DNA from 2 places in the Actinoplanes sp. NPDC026619 genome. Region 1 is predicted to be linked to the other one. Evidence: riboswitches for the same ligand, from Rfam matches in the RefSeq annotation. Region 1 holds a riboswitch; the other holds the start of a gene.
What was found. Region 1 has a riboswitch for thiamine pyrophosphate ahead of AB0E90_RS19230 (thiamine phosphate synthase). Riboswitches for the same ligand answer to the same signal wherever they lie in the genome.
Positions count from the first base shown of each region.

Region 2: another riboswitch for thiamine pyrophosphate. It lies ahead of AB0E90_RS45630 (ECF transporter S component); the one in region 1 lies ahead of AB0E90_RS19230 (thiamine phosphate synthase).

Region 1 is NZ_JBEZYA010000008.1:94,747-101,845, reverse strand. Features, by position in the region: gene AB0E90_RS19245 (hypothetical protein) at 1-411, opposite strand, end outside; gene AB0E90_RS19240 (methyltransferase) at 507-1,121, shown strand; gene AB0E90_RS19235 (ATP-binding cassette domain-containing protein) at 1,156-2,802, shown strand; TPP riboswitch at 2,839-2,950, shown strand; partial or broken gene AB0E90_RS19230 (thiamine phosphate synthase) at 2,919-3,500, shown strand; gene thiO (glycine oxidase ThiO) at 3,662-4,678, shown strand; gene thiS (sulfur carrier protein ThiS) at 4,678-4,881, shown strand; gene AB0E90_RS19215 (thiazole synthase) at 4,878-5,627, shown strand; partial or broken gene AB0E90_RS19210 (thiamine phosphate synthase) at 5,621-5,914, shown strand; partial or broken gene AB0E90_RS19205 (thiamine phosphate synthase) at 6,212-6,421, shown strand; gene thiD (bifunctional hydroxymethylpyrimidine kinase/phosphomethylpyrimidine kinase) at 6,765-7,099, shown strand, end outside.
Region 2 is NZ_JBEZYA010000037.1:63,173-70,271, forward strand. Features, by position in the region: gene AB0E90_RS45620 (energy-coupling factor transporter transmembrane component T) at 1-438, opposite strand, end outside; gene AB0E90_RS45625 (ABC transporter ATP-binding protein) at 575-2,011, opposite strand; gene AB0E90_RS45630 (ECF transporter S component) at 2,054-2,635, opposite strand; TPP riboswitch at 2,751-2,853, opposite strand; gene AB0E90_RS45635 (alpha/beta hydrolase) at 2,993-4,027, shown strand; gene AB0E90_RS45640 (hypothetical protein) at 4,067-4,681, opposite strand; gene AB0E90_RS45645 (Fur family transcriptional regulator) at 4,789-5,208, opposite strand; gene AB0E90_RS45650 (metalloregulator ArsR/SmtB family transcription factor) at 5,310-5,612, opposite strand; gene AB0E90_RS45655 (metal ABC transporter permease) at 5,661-6,527, opposite strand; gene AB0E90_RS45660 (metal ABC transporter ATP-binding protein) at 6,532-7,099, opposite strand, start outside.

The DNA of each region.
Region 1 (7,099 bases):
GGCATCCGTGTGGGTCATGGTGATTCGGTAGGGCAGCGCCGAGGGCGGCCGCACCTCGCGCGAATCGGGGAAGACCTCCTCGACCGTCAGCGGCGCGTTGTCCACCGTGCGGGAGGTGAGCAGGCCGGCCTTCACGTCGGCGGCGGCCTCGGTGCCGGCCTTGCGATCGCCGCCGAACACCAGGAACGTGGTCATCGCCACCAGGCCGAGAAGGATCAGCGCGGCCAGCCCGCGGACCAGGAACTGCGCGGTGCGTTCCGGCTCGCGTGGCGCTCGCCGGCGTTGGGTCCGGGCGCGCGGCGCCGGCCGGTGCTGGCCGCTTCCCACGGCGCCGAAACCACGGACGTACAGGGCGAGGCCGCCGCGAGCGGTCGCTCGGGGTTCGTAGCGGGGAGGGGTCCCGTACAGCATGTATTTGAAGCTAAAAGCGTACGGTGATCGATGGACGCACTGGTTGTGCGGCACCCCGGCGATGGTCGCCCGTTGTGGGGCGGCAAACTGGACACGTGACCGCCGAGCATTACTTCAGCGCCGAACCGTCCACGCCCGCCCAGCGCGGCGAGATCGAGTTCAGTGCCGCCGGCCGCGACTACCAGTTGGTCGTGGCATCCGGTGTCTTCTCGGCCGGCCGGCTCGACCCCGGCACGGCCGTCCTGCTGCGCAAGGGCAGCCTGCCGGACGCCACCGCCACCGGGGTCTTCCTCGACCTGGGCTGTGGCTACGGGCCGATCGCGAGCGTGCTGGCGAGCGAATCGCCGCAGGCCACCGTGTGGGCGATCGACGTGAACGCGCGGGCCCGCGAGCTGGCCGCGGAAAACGCGGAACGGCTCGGCCTGGCCGACCGGTTGCGGGTGGCCGAGCCCGACGACGTACCCGCCGAGGTGGTCTTCGATGAGATCTGGAGCAACCCGCCCACGCATGTCGGCAAGGCCGAGCTGCGCGCCCTGATGGAACGCTGGTTGCCCCGGCTCGCTCCGGACGGGGTGGCCTGGCTGGTGATCAACCGGCATCTTGGCGGTGACTCGTTGCACACCTGGCTCACCGGCCTCGGCTGGGCGGTCGAGCGGATGGCCAGTCAGAAGGCCTATCGGGTGCTGCGGGTGCGCCGGAAAACCAGCTGACCGCAACGCCCTCGACCCGGGAGAATGCGTCCCCATGGGTTATGTGGACGTGGCCGGGGCCGGTTTTGTGCTGCCGGACGGCCGGGAGCTGTTCGCCGACGTGTCGTTCCGGGTCGGTGAGGGCGCCAAGGTCGCGCTGGTGGGGCCGAACGGGGCCGGCAAGACGACGCTGCTGCGCCTGGTCGCCGGTGATCTGCCGACCCAGACCGGCAGCATCGCGCGGGCCGGCGGGCTGGGCGTGATGCGCCAGTTCATCGGCATGATCGGCGACGATCGTACCCTCGCGGATCTTGCTCTTTCGCTGGTCGAACCGCCCCTGCGCGCGGCTGGCGAGCGACTCGCCGCGGCCGCCGCCGCCCTCGACGAGACCGAGCGCACCCAGCTCGCCTACGCCAACGCCCTCTCCCATTGGGGCGAGGTCGGCGGTTACGACGTCGAGGTGCTGTTCGACACGGTGGCGGTCGCGATCCTCGACAAACCGTGGGAGCAGGTGCGGAACCGTCCGGTTCGGACACTCTCCGGCGGGCAGCAGAAGCGGTTCGCGCTCGACCTGCTGCTGCGCGGGCGCGACGAGGTGTTGCTGCTCGACGAGCCGGACAACTTCCTCGACGTGCCGGGCAAACGCTGGCTGGAGCAACGGCTGCGCGAGTCGTCGAAATCGGTGCTGTTCGTCTCCCACGACCGGGAGCTGCTGGCCCAGACCGCGGACCGGGTGGTGGCGGTCGAGGGTGGTGGCGCGTGGACCCATCCGGGCGGTTTCGCCTCCTGGCACGAGGCCCGGGTGAACCGCCACGAGAAGCTCGAGGAAAACCGCCGGCGCTGGGACGAGGAGCACCAGAAGCTGCGCGAGCTGATGTTCATGTACAAGCAGAAGGCCGCCTACAACTCCGATATGGCCTCTCGATATCAATCGGCGCAGACCCGGTTGCGTAAGTTCGAGGAGATCGGGCCGCCGCCGCTGCCGCCCAAGGAGCAGTCGCTGCGGATGAACCTGCGTGGCGGCCGCACCGGCAAACGCGCGGTGATCTGCGAACAGCTCGAGCTGGTCAACCTGACGTTCCCGTTCGACCTGGAGATCTGGTACGGCGATCGGGTCGCGGTGCTCGGCGCCAACGGCACCGGCAAGTCGCACTTCCTGCGGCTGCTCGCGGCCGGTGGCAGCGACCCCGACGCGGAGAACAAACCGGTCGACGGCGCGCCCCTGGCCTATGTGGCGCACGACGGGGTGGCCCGGCTCGGCGCGCGGGTGCGGCCCGGTCACTTCTCGCAGACGCACGACCGGCCTGAGCTGCTCGAACGCACCCTCGTCGAGATCCTCTGGCGGGGCGACGACCACCGGTCCGGGATGGACCGGGCCGGTGCGATGAAGGCGCTCAACCGGTACGAGCTGGCCGGACAGGGCGATCAGCGGTTCGGCACGCTTTCCGGCGGGCAGCAGGCGCGGTTCCTGGTGCTGATGCTGGAGCTGTCCGGGGCGACTCTTCTGCTGCTGGACGAACCGACGGACAACTTGGACCTGGCGTCGGCGGAAGCGCTGGAAGAGGGGCTTCGCCAGTTCGAGGGCACGGTGATAGCGGTCACCCATGACCGCTGGTTCACCCGGTCCTTCGACCGCTTCGTGCTGTTCCAGGGCGACAACGAGGTGGTGGAGACGCCGGAGCCAGTCTGGGACGTCCGCTAGCGCGGAGCGTGCTTGGGCGGTTATGGTCCGAGACAAGACCAACCCCACGGGAGTCCGGTGCACCGGGCTGAGAGGGGGGCTGAGGCAGCCCCCGACCGTCGAACCTGATCCGGATCATGCCGGCGCAGGGAGGAGCGTTCGTTGTGTTTCCTCGGCTGCACATCGTCACCGACTCGCTCGACGTGGTTCGCGGCGCGGTCGGGCACGGGCCGGTCGCCATCCAGGTGCGGATCAAGACCGGTGACCGGGACGCCTATCAGCTGACCGTCGCCGCGCTCGCTCTCTGCCGGGCCGCGGGCGACGCGCTCTGCCTGGTCGACGATCGGGTCGGGGTCGCGCTCGCGGCCGGCGCCGACGGCGTGCACGTGGGGGCCGAGGATCTTCCGGTCGAGGCCGCTCGGCGGGTGCTCGGGCCGGCCGCGATCCTCGGCGTGACCTGCCGGAACCCGGCCGACGCGCGAAAGGCCGTCGCGGACGGCGCCAGCTATCTGGGCGTGGGACCGGTTTTCGCGACCTCCTCCAAGGACGGGCTGCCGCCACCGATCGGGCCGGCCGGGCTGGCGGCGGTGGTCGACGCGGTGCCGGGCACGCCGGTGATCGCGATCGCCGGCATCACCCCGGCGCGGGTTGCCGACCTGCCCGGATACGGCGTCGCGGCGATCTCGGCGGTAACCGCCGACCCAGCCGCCGCAACCGCCGAGTTCCTGCGCGTGCTCGGCGCACGGGACGGCGCCTCCGCGGCGGCACGCGGTGGCTTGACCGTGGCGAACGGCTCTGGCGCTGCGGCAGGCGGTGGCTTGAACCTGGCGAACGGCTCTGGCCGGGCGGCGCGCGATGGCGGCGCGGCTGGGGGTGTGGCATGAGCGGCGGCGGTGGGACGGTTGCGGTCGTCGGCGGCGGGATCATCGGGCTCTCGATCGCGTGGCGGCTGCAGCTGGGCGGAGCCGACGTCGTGGTGCACGACGACGGCGAGCCGGGCGCGTGGCACGTCGCGGCCGGGATGCTCGCGCCCGGTGGCGAGGCCACGCACGAGGAGCCGGAACTGATCCGGCTGCTGGCGGCGGGCAATGAGCGCTGGCCGGCGTTCGCGGCGGAGCTCGGGGTGGACGTCGGCTACGACGACACCGGGACGCTCAGTCTCGCGATGACCGCGGACGACCTGGCCGAGGTCGCCCGGGACTGGACTCACCAGAAGCTGGCCCAACTGCGCCCCTCCGACCTGCGGGAACGCGAACCGGCCCTGTCGCCGCGAGTCCGTGCCGGGGTGTTTTCGCCGGCCGAGCGGCAGGTGGATCCGCGCCGGGTGGTGGCGGCCCTCCGCGACCGGCTGGCCGATCGGATCGTCAGCAAACGGATCGACGATCTGTCCGAGGTGGACGCGGCGACGGTGATCGTCGCGGCCGGCTGCGGGACGGCCGCCCTCACCGGGTTGCCGATCCGCCCGGTCAAGGGCCAGGTGCTGCGGCTGCGCGGCGAGCCGGGGCTCATCCGGCACGTGCTCGAGGCGGCCGTCGACGGGCGGCACGTCTACGTCGTGCCGCGCGCGGACGGCGAGATCGTCGTCGGCGCCACCCAGGAGGAGCGCTCCGACCGCACGGTCACCGCCGGGGGCGTGCACGAGCTGCTGCGGGCGGCCATCGGCCTCGTACCGGATCTGGCCGAATGCGAGCTCGTCGAAACCACCGCCGGACACCGCCCGGGCACGCCGGACAACGCGCCGCTGCTCGGCCGGCTCGACGAGCGGGTGATCGTGGCGGCCGGGCATTTCCGGAACGGGGTGCTGCTCGCGCCGATCACCGCCGACCTGATCGCCGGCCTGGTCCTGGACGGGGTCGCGGATCCGCTGCTCGAGCACTTCGCGCCGGGGAGGTTCTGATGCGGTTGACGGTCAACGGGCGAGAGCTGGTGGAAAGCGACGACGACCTCTGCGTGGCGGCCCTCGTCGAACGGCTCACCGAGGCTCGGCGCGGGGTCGCGGTCGCGGTCAACGGGACGGTGGTTCCACGCAGTACCTGGGACGACGCCCGGCTCGCGGACGGCGACGCGGTCGAGGTGCTCACCGCGGCGCAGGGAGGATGACGATGTTCTTCGGCGAATCTCGGCTCATCCTCGGCACCGGCGGGGCGAACAGCCTCAGCGCGCTGGAGGGCGCCATCCGCGCCTCCGGCACCGAGCTGGTCACGGTGGCGCTCCGGCGGGTCGACGCGGCCGGGCCGGGGCTGCTGCCGATGCTCGACCGGCTCGGCGTGCGGGTGCTGCCGAACACGGCCGGCTGCTACACGGCCGCCGATGCGATCAAGACCGCTCACCTGGCCCGGGACGCGTTCGAGACCGATCTGATCAAGCTCGAGGTGATCGGTGACGAGCGGACCCTGCTGCCGGACGGCGTCGAGCTGCTGGCGGCCGCGGAGAAGCTGGTCACGGACGGGTTCACGGTCTTGCCCTACACCACGGACGATCCGATCCTGGCCCGCCGCCTCGCCGGCGCGGGCTGCGCCGCGGTGATGCCGGCCGGTTCGCCGATCGGCTCCGGCCTCGGCATCTCCAACCCGCACCACATCCGGCTGATCCGCCAGGCGGTCGACATCCCGGTGGTGCTCGACGCCGGCATCGGCACGGCCTCGGACGCGGCTCTGGCCATGGAACTCGGCTGCGATGCGGTGCTCATCGCAAGCGCGATCACCCGGGCCGACGACCCGGCCGGGATGGCGGCAGCGATGCGGCACGCGGTCGCCGGCGGCCGCCTCGCCTACACCTCGGGGCGGATTCCGCGTCGCTTCCACGCGGTCGCGTCCACCGCCGACGAAGGGCTGGCGCGGTGGTGACGCCGAGCGGTCTGGTGCTGCTCACCGACCGGCGGCTCGCCTCCGGCTCGCTTGCCTGGGTGGTCGCGCGGGCGGTCCGCGGCGGCGTGGCGTGGGTCATTCTCCGGGAACGCGATTTGCCGTACGCCGAACGAAGAGCCCTCGCGATCGACCTGCGCGACCTGCTGCCCCCGGGCCGACTCATCGTCGCCGGCCCGGACCCGCTGGGCGCGGACGCGGTTCACCTGGCCGAGGCAGACCCATCGCCACCCGCGGGCATCGTCTCCCTGATCGGCCGCTCCCGCCACGCCAACCCCGCCACGCCGCCGCTCGGCGGCTCGTCGGCCGGCCGTTCCCGCCACGCCGACCCGGCCGCGCCGTCGCCCGGCGGCCCGCTGATCGGCCGTTCCCGCCACTTTGAGCGGGACCCGCTTCCACGGCCCGGCGGCTTGCTTGGCGGCCGGTCTCGCCACGCCGCGCCGGACCCGTTGCCGCCAGCCGATAGCTCACTGATCGGGCGGTCCGGCCCTGCTGAGCCGGACCCGCCGGTGCAGGCCGGCGGCTCGCCGGTCGGCCGGCCCCGGGATGATGCGCCACCCGTGCCGTCCATCGAGGACTACGTGACGATGTCGCCGATCTATCCGACGTCGACCAAGCCGGGATACGGGCCGGCGCTCGGCCCGGACCGGGCGGCGATGCTGGCCGGGGACGTGCCCTGGTTGGCTCTGGGTGGGATCCACTCGCCGGAGCGGGCGGCGGCCTGCGCGCATGCCGGTGCGCGGGGAATCGCGGTGCTGGGCGCGATCATGCGAGCCGCCGATCCGGAGGAGATGGCGCGAACGCTGGCCACCGCCTTTGGCGCGGCACGGTCCGCCCGCGCCGCCGAGGCGGCGCGCGAGAGCCCGAATGCGTGGGCCGATGACGTGGGGCCGATCAACGCGGTCCTAACGACCGGCGCGCCGCCGGAGCGGCCCGGCGGGACGACCCGCCCGGCCGAGCCGGCGCGCCCGGCAACGCCGCCGGCGCCCCGCACCCGGGGCCCGGCCGGATCGGCGGGCCTGCGATGACGCCGTCCGCGCCGCGAATTCACGGCATGGGTGGAATCGGGGCCGCGATGACGGGGCGCATTCGTGGCTTGGGTGGATCGGTGGGGGCGGGATGACGCCGCCGGTTTTGTTGACTATTGCTGGGTCGGACTCCGGTGGGGGCGCGGGGATTCAGGCGGATCTCAAGACGTTTGCGGCGCTCGGAGCCTATGGGGTCTCCGTCGTTACGGCGATTACGGCGCAGAACACGCTTGGGGTTACGGCCATTCATTCGGTGCCGGTGGATGTCGTTGCGGCGCAGCTTGATGCGGTGCTTGACGACTTTTCGGTGGTGGCGGTCAAGGTGGGGATGATCGGGGACGCGGCGGTCGCCGAGATGGTGGCCGAGCGGGTTTCGCGGCTTCCGCACCTGGTGGTGGATCCGGTGCTGGTGGCTACCTCGGGCGC
Region 2 (7,099 bases), on a different contig from region 1:
CTTGGCGTTCTGCACGAGCGCGTCGGCCAGATCGGTCGGGTCGGTGGTGGCGAAGACGATCACGCCGGGCAGAGCGATCGCGAACAGCCGCAGGATCAGTCCGAGCGCGGTCGTCAGCACACCGGTGGTGACGTCGAACGGGCCGAGTCCGACCAGGACGGTTCCGCTGCGGTCGGCCGCGAACAGCACCATCGTGATCAGCACGCCGGCGCCGGCCATGAGCAGCGGCCAGGCCTGCCGGGCCAGCACCGCATAGCGCAACCCGAACAGCGGCAACAGGGCCAGTTCGACGACCAGCGCGATCGCCGGGGTGAGCGGATCCAGCGTGGTGATCAGCGGCAACGAGAAGAGCAGCGCGGCCGCGAGCTTCGCCACCGGATTGCGCCGGGCGAGCAGCGCCGACGGATCCGCGACCGGCTGCGAAACGAACGCGGTCACGGCTGAGCCTCCCGCTGAGCGACCCGCAGGGCCACCGGCCGAGAAGCCGGCCGAGAAGCCAGCCGAGAAGCCGGCCGAGAAGCCGGCCGAGAAGCCAGCCGAGAAGCCAGCCGAGCCGTCCTCGTCCAGGCACAGGTCATGACGGGCGCCGGCGGGGAAGTGGCTCGTGCAGACGAGGCGAACCGAGCGGGAACGTCCGGTCGGCGAGCGCCTGCACGAAGTCGTCGTCGTGAGTCACCGCGACCACCGCATGCCCCTCGTCACGCAGCGTGGCCAGGAGCGTGACCAGCTCGATCCAGGTGCGGCGGTCCTGCCCGAAGGTCGGCTCGTCGAGGACCAGCAGGCGCGGGGCGGTGGCCAGGGCGGTGGCGACGCTCAGCCGGCGGGCTTCGCCACCGGAGAGGGTGTACGGGTTGGCCGCCGCCAACTTCGTGAGCCGGAGACGTTCCAGCAGAGAGTCAACGACGACAGAGATTTCCGATGACGTACGCCCGACCCGTCGCGGCCCGACCGCAAGCTCGTCGGCGACCCGGGACGTCACGAACTGGTGCTCCGGGTTCTGGAACACCGAGCCGATCCGGGTCGTCAGGGTCGCGGCCCGCCACTTGTGCGGCGGTCTCGGGTCGCCGAACGCCGACACCTGGCCGCCGGTCGGCGCGAGCAGACCGCCCAGCACCAGCGCAAGCGTCGACTTCCCGGCGCCGTTCGGCCCGGTCACGGCGAGGACCTCGCCCTCGCCCACCGACATCGACACCCCGCGCAGGCGGTGCTCAACCGTCACGTCCCGGGCGCAGGCCAGCTCGGCGGCGGCCGGGGAGCCGGACTTCAGCGGCGGGATGCGGAAACCGGGCACCCAGACGCCTTCGTCAGCGAGACGATCGCCGTACGCGGCGAACACCATCTCGGGCGCGCCGTCGGCCCGGATCCCGCCACCCGCCTCGAGCACCACGACCCGGTCGACCAGCGGGAGCGCTTCGGCGACCCGGTGCTCGACCAGGATCAGCGTCGAGTCGTCGCCGTGCCGCGAGCGGGTGATCGCCTCCCGGACCAGTTCGGCGCCGGCCGGGTCGAGATTGGCGGTCGGCTCGTCGAGCAGCAGCAGGCCGGGCCGCAGCGCGAGCACCCCGGCCAGCGCCAGCCGCTGCGCCTCCCCACCGGACAGCGCCGCCGTCGACCGGGTGATCGGGTACGGGAAACCGACGCGGTCCAGGGCGTCGCTGACCCGCGGCCAGATCGCGGCGGCCGGCACCCCGCGGTTCTCCAGGCCGAACGCCACGTCGTCGCCGCTGCGGGCCATCACCAGCTGGGTCTGCGGGTCCTGGAAGACGATGCCGACGCGGTCGCGGGCTTCGGCGGGGGAGCGGCCGTCGATCTCGACGGTGCCGGCCTGTTCGCCCGAGTCATCGGGGAGCAGGCCGGCCAGCGCGGCGAGCAGGGTGCTCTTGCCGGCCCCGGAGGGACCGAGCAGCAGCACCCGCTCGCCGTCGTCGATGCGCAGGTCGACGTCGCGGACCGCCCAGGCGCGACGCCCCGCATGCCGCCACCCGAAGCCCCGAAGGACGACCGCGCTCACGACTCACCGCGGGAGGGGTTCATGATTCACATCGAATCAGGACTAGACGAGGGCGCGTGAACGGCCCGCCGCGAACCGGTCCAGAACTCCGGTCTGGGCGAGTGCCCGCACCAGCAGCACGCTGCCGAGTCCGGCGATGACCAGGGACGACGCCGCGGTGATCGCGATGTAGGGCAGTCGCATGGTGGCCCAGGACGTGCCGGGGTACCAGACGAACGCGTCGTACACCGAGGCGACGATGCCGGCGGCGGCGCCGGCGAGCAGGGCCACCGGCAGGTTGTAGCGCTTGTAGGCGAAAGCCGCGAAGATCACCTCGGCGCCGAGGGCCTCGAGCGGTCCTTGCACGACGAGGGTCCAGCCCCAACTCGTGCCGATCGCGACCGAGACCAGCGAGGCGAGCGTGAGGGTATAGAACGCGGCGCCCGGCTTACGCACGATCAGCGCGCCGAGCACGGCCGGGACCAGCCACATTCCGTAGAGCACGGCGCGGCCGGGCAGCGGGATGGCGTCGGCCGGCCCGTTCCAGAGCAGGTTCCACGCCCAGAAGATGACGCCGAATGCGACCGCGACGATCGAGGCGATCACGATGTCGATCGTGCGCCACCGGTTGGTGTCGGTTGCCATGTGAGCCTCCCAATCTTTGCCTTGGCTGGCAAATACAGCCAGCAAATACAGCTGGCAAATACACTGGGAGGAGACGCACGCCGGCCTCGGCCTGGCGGCCTCGGACACGGCGCGGCTGGAGAAAAGACCGAGCTTCCTGCGCTGGCATTACCCAGATCAGGTACGAGGGTCTGCGGTTGCCCGCACTCTCAGCGCTGTGCGCTCCCCTGTCGGATCGAAGTTCGTTCGTGACCTAGGCCGACCCGCGCATCACCTGGGCGATGCAACTGATCTCCGCCGTCGCGAACAACCTTCGCTGTATGTGTTTCCATGACGCTAACACCGTTGTGAGTCCGGGGACAGCGAGGGAGCCGTCACATGTCGATCAAGCCGACCGAGATCAAGCCAACGGAGATCAAGGCGCGGGGCATGACCTTCGACGTGTACGAGGGTGGGCCCGCCGACGGCGAACCGGTTCTCCTGCTGCACGGGTTTCCGCAGGACCACCGTGAGTTCGACCTGATCCTGCCGCGACTGCACGAGGCCGGGCTCCGCACGTACGCCCTGGACCAGCGCGGCTACTCGCCCGGCGCGCGTCCGGGCAACGTCGGCGCGTACCGGATCACCGAACCCGCCGCCGACGCGATCGCCGTCCTCGATGCCCTCGGCGTCGAGAAGGCGCATGTCATCGGCCACGACTGGGGCTCGCAGGTCGGCTGGCTGCTGGCCGCCCAGCATCCCGACCGGGTGAGCACCCTCACCGCCATCTCGGTGCCGCACCCGCGAGCGCTGCGGCTGGCCATGCGCGTACGCCCGACCCAGCGCGCCCGGTTCGCCTACTTCGCTCTCTTCCGCAGCCCGATCGCCGAACGTTTCCTGCTGAGCGCCAACGCGGCCGCGCTCAAGGCAATGCTGCGCCCGATCGGCGAACGCGCCGCGCTCTACGTGGACGCCATGCGCGAATCGGCCCACCCGATCGAATCGGCCCACCCGATCGAATCGGCCCACCCGATCGAATCGGCCCACCCGATCGAATCGGCCCACCCGATCGAATCGGCCCACCCGATCGAAGCGGCCCGTCCGATCGAATCTGCTCAATCCAACGAATCGGGCGAACCAAGCCGGCTGACCGCCGCCCTCAACTGGTACCGCGGCCTGGACGGCCGCGACCTGAGCGACGTCGGTGTGATCACGGTGCCCACGACATACGTGTGGAGTGACCGCGACGGCGTCGTGGCCCGCACCGCCGCGCTACGCACCCGGGACTGGGTCGAGGCCGACTACCAGTTCGTCGTCCTGCGCGGCGTCAGCCACTGGGTGCCCGAGCAGGCGCCGAACGCCCTGGCCACAGCCGCGCTGGCCCGCATCACCGGCGGGAGCCGCGGCAGCGGGGTCGGGGACAGCGGTGCCTAGGGCAGAGGTGTTGGGGACAGCGGTGTTAGGGGAACAGTGTCAGCGGCGGCGGCCCGACGCCGACAGGCCCAGCTTCCTGAGTTCCAGGGCGGCGAGCGCGTCGACCGCTTCGGCGTCGCCGTTGCGCCAGCTCTGCGCGATGTCCGGGCCCAGCTTGGCGAGCTCGTTCAGCGGCTGACTGGCCAGCGCGCGCAGCGCCAGCAGATCGCGGCCGGCGGGCTCACGGCGTACCGAAGAAGCCACCCCGGCCCGGCGCATCCACCGCAACCGGAACGGAAGCCAGAGGAAAAGGACCAGCGCAAGGGGTACGGCGAGGGTGAGGATCGCCATGATCAGCGCCAGCTGATCGACGATTTGCTGTTGCTGCGCGCCCGCGTCGGCGAGGGAGCGGGCCGCGTCGGCGGCGCCGTTGAACGGTTTGACCAGGTCGTCGCCGACCAGCGGCACCTTGCCGACCTTGCTGCCGGCGTCGGCCAGGTTGTCGGCGATCCCGCCGCCCGCGCTCTGCAGCTTCTGACCGGGAACGGCCAGCTTCTCGACCATCCCGTGGACCCAGAAACCGGCGCGGATCCACAGGTAGACCCAGACAACGATGATGATGTCGGTGAGCAGTTGGCGGATGGCGGTGGGGAGCCGCTCGGCGTAAAGCTTCACGGCGCTCAGCGTCCCACGTAGAGCCACTCAGCGCTCGGCCGGCTCAGCACCCCAACAGCTCAGCACCCCAACAGCTCAGCGTGCCTTTAAAAGCTCAGCAGGGCCGCTCAGTGTTTGGCTGCGCAGTCCGGGCAGGTGCCGAAGATCTCCATCGTGTGGGAGACGTCGACGTAGCCGTGTTTCGCGGCCACCCGGTCCGCCCAGGACTCCACCGCCGGGCCCTCCACCTCGACCGCCCGGCCGCACGACCGGCACACCAGGTGATGGTGGTGGCCCTGGCTGCACCGGCGGTAGAGGTGTTCGCCGCCCGGCGGCCGCATCACGTCGATCTCGCCGGCGTCGGCGAGCCCCTGCAGCGTGCGGTACACCGTGGTCAGGCCGACGCGTTCGCCCCGCTCGCGCAGCAGCGCGTGCAGCTCCTGGGCGCTGTTGAAACCCTCGGTGTCGGCAAGCACGGCGCTCACCGCACTGCGCTGCTTGGTGTTGCGCTGCGCGGGCGACTCGGACTGTGCCGGTGATTGGGCCAGTGCCGGTGGTTGGGCCAGTGATGGTGATTCGGCCAGTGCCGGTGATTGGGCCAGTGCTGGTGATTCGACGAGCGCATGTGACTCGGGGAATTCGGCGGTGGTCACGATCGGACCTCCCTCGCGTGGCTGACGGCGTCGGCGACGATGTGCGCGACATGGTCGTCCACCAGCGAGTATGCGATCTCGCGGCCACGACGTGCACCCCGCACCACGCCGGCGCCGCGCAGCACCCGCAGATGCTGGGACACCAGCGGCTGGGGCGCGCCCAGCTTCTCCACCAGTTCGTGCACGCAGCGTTCTCCCACACCGAGCTCCGCGACGATCGCGACACGAATGGGCGCGGACAGGGCACGCAACAGCTCCCCGGCCGCCTCGTACGCCTCGTAACCGGTCGACGTCGTCATCGCACCGCCCAATTTAGCGTGTTTCGGAGGTCGGCCGGCGAACCCCGGTCAGCTCTGGAGGACGACATCGGGCGGCTCCACCTCCCGGGGCTGGTGGGCGCGGCGGCGCAGCGCCCGGACGGCGGCGCCGCCCACGGAAATGGCCACGAACGCGGCCAGGGCGAGGATCACGGTGGTCGCGCCGGGCGCGGTGTCGATCTCGGCGGAGACGGCCACGCCGGCCCCGGCGGCGCCGAGCCCGATCACCATGGCGAGCGCCATGGTCGTCAGAAAACCGCGGGTGACCTGCTGGGCGGCGGCCACCGGCACCACCATCAGGGCGGAGACGAGCAACAATCCGACGGTACGCATGGCGATGGTCACGGTCACCGCGGTGGTCACGGCCATCAGCAGATTGAGGGTACGCACCGGGAGGCCGCTGACCTTGGCGTACTCCTCGTCGTTGCAGACGGCGAACAGCGCCGGCCGGAACACCGTCATCGCGGTCAGCACGGCGACGCCGAGGATGACGATCACCACCACGTCCTGCGGCGATGTCGTGATCAGCGACCCGAACAGGTACTGCATCAGGTTGGCGTTGCTGCTGTCGTCGGAGAGGCCGACCAGCACCACGCCGCCCGCGATGCCGCCGTAGAACAGCAGCGCCAGGGCCAGGTCGCCGGAGGTGCGGCCACGCTGGCGGATCAGCTCGATGCCGACCGCGCCGATCGCCGACACGATCACCGCGCTGATCACCGGGGAGTGGTGCAGCAGCAGGCCGACGCCGACGCCGGTCAGCGCCACGTGCCCGATGCCGTCGCCGATCAGCGACAGCCGCCGCTGCACCAGGTAGATGCCGAGGGCGGGCGCGGCCAGACCGATCACCAGCGCGCCGACCAGCGCGCGGATCATGAAGTCGTACTGGAAGAGATCCATGCGCTCAGCCTGCGGTCATCCGGTCGGTGGGGGACCACTCGCAGATGCCGGCTTTCTCCAGGTCGGCGTGCGGGTGGACGTGATCGTGGTCCGGGTCGGCGTGGTGGCCGGCCGGCTCCGGCGGCAGGCCCTCGTGGGCGATGCGGCCCTCGTGCACCACCACGGCCCGGTCGATCAGCGGCCGCAGCGGGCCCAGCTCGTGCGCGACCAGCAGGATCGTGCCGCCGCCGGCGGCGAACCGGCCCAGCGCCGCGGCGAACGCCTCCTGGCTGGCGGCGTCCACACCGGCTGTCGGCTCGTCGAGCACGAGCAGGTCGGGCCGGCCGGCCAGGGCGCGGGCGATCAGGGTGCGCTGCTGCTGGCCGCCGGAGAGCGTCGAGACCGGATCGCCGATCCGGTCGAGCAGGCCGACGTCCTGCAGCGCTGCCTGGACGGCGGCCCGGTCGGCGCCGCCGGCCGGGCGGAAGATGCCGCGCCGGGCCAGCCGCCCGGACGCCACGACCTCGCCGACGGTGGCGGGCACGCCGCTGCCGGCGCCGAGCCGCTGCGGGACGTAGCCGACCCGCGCCCAG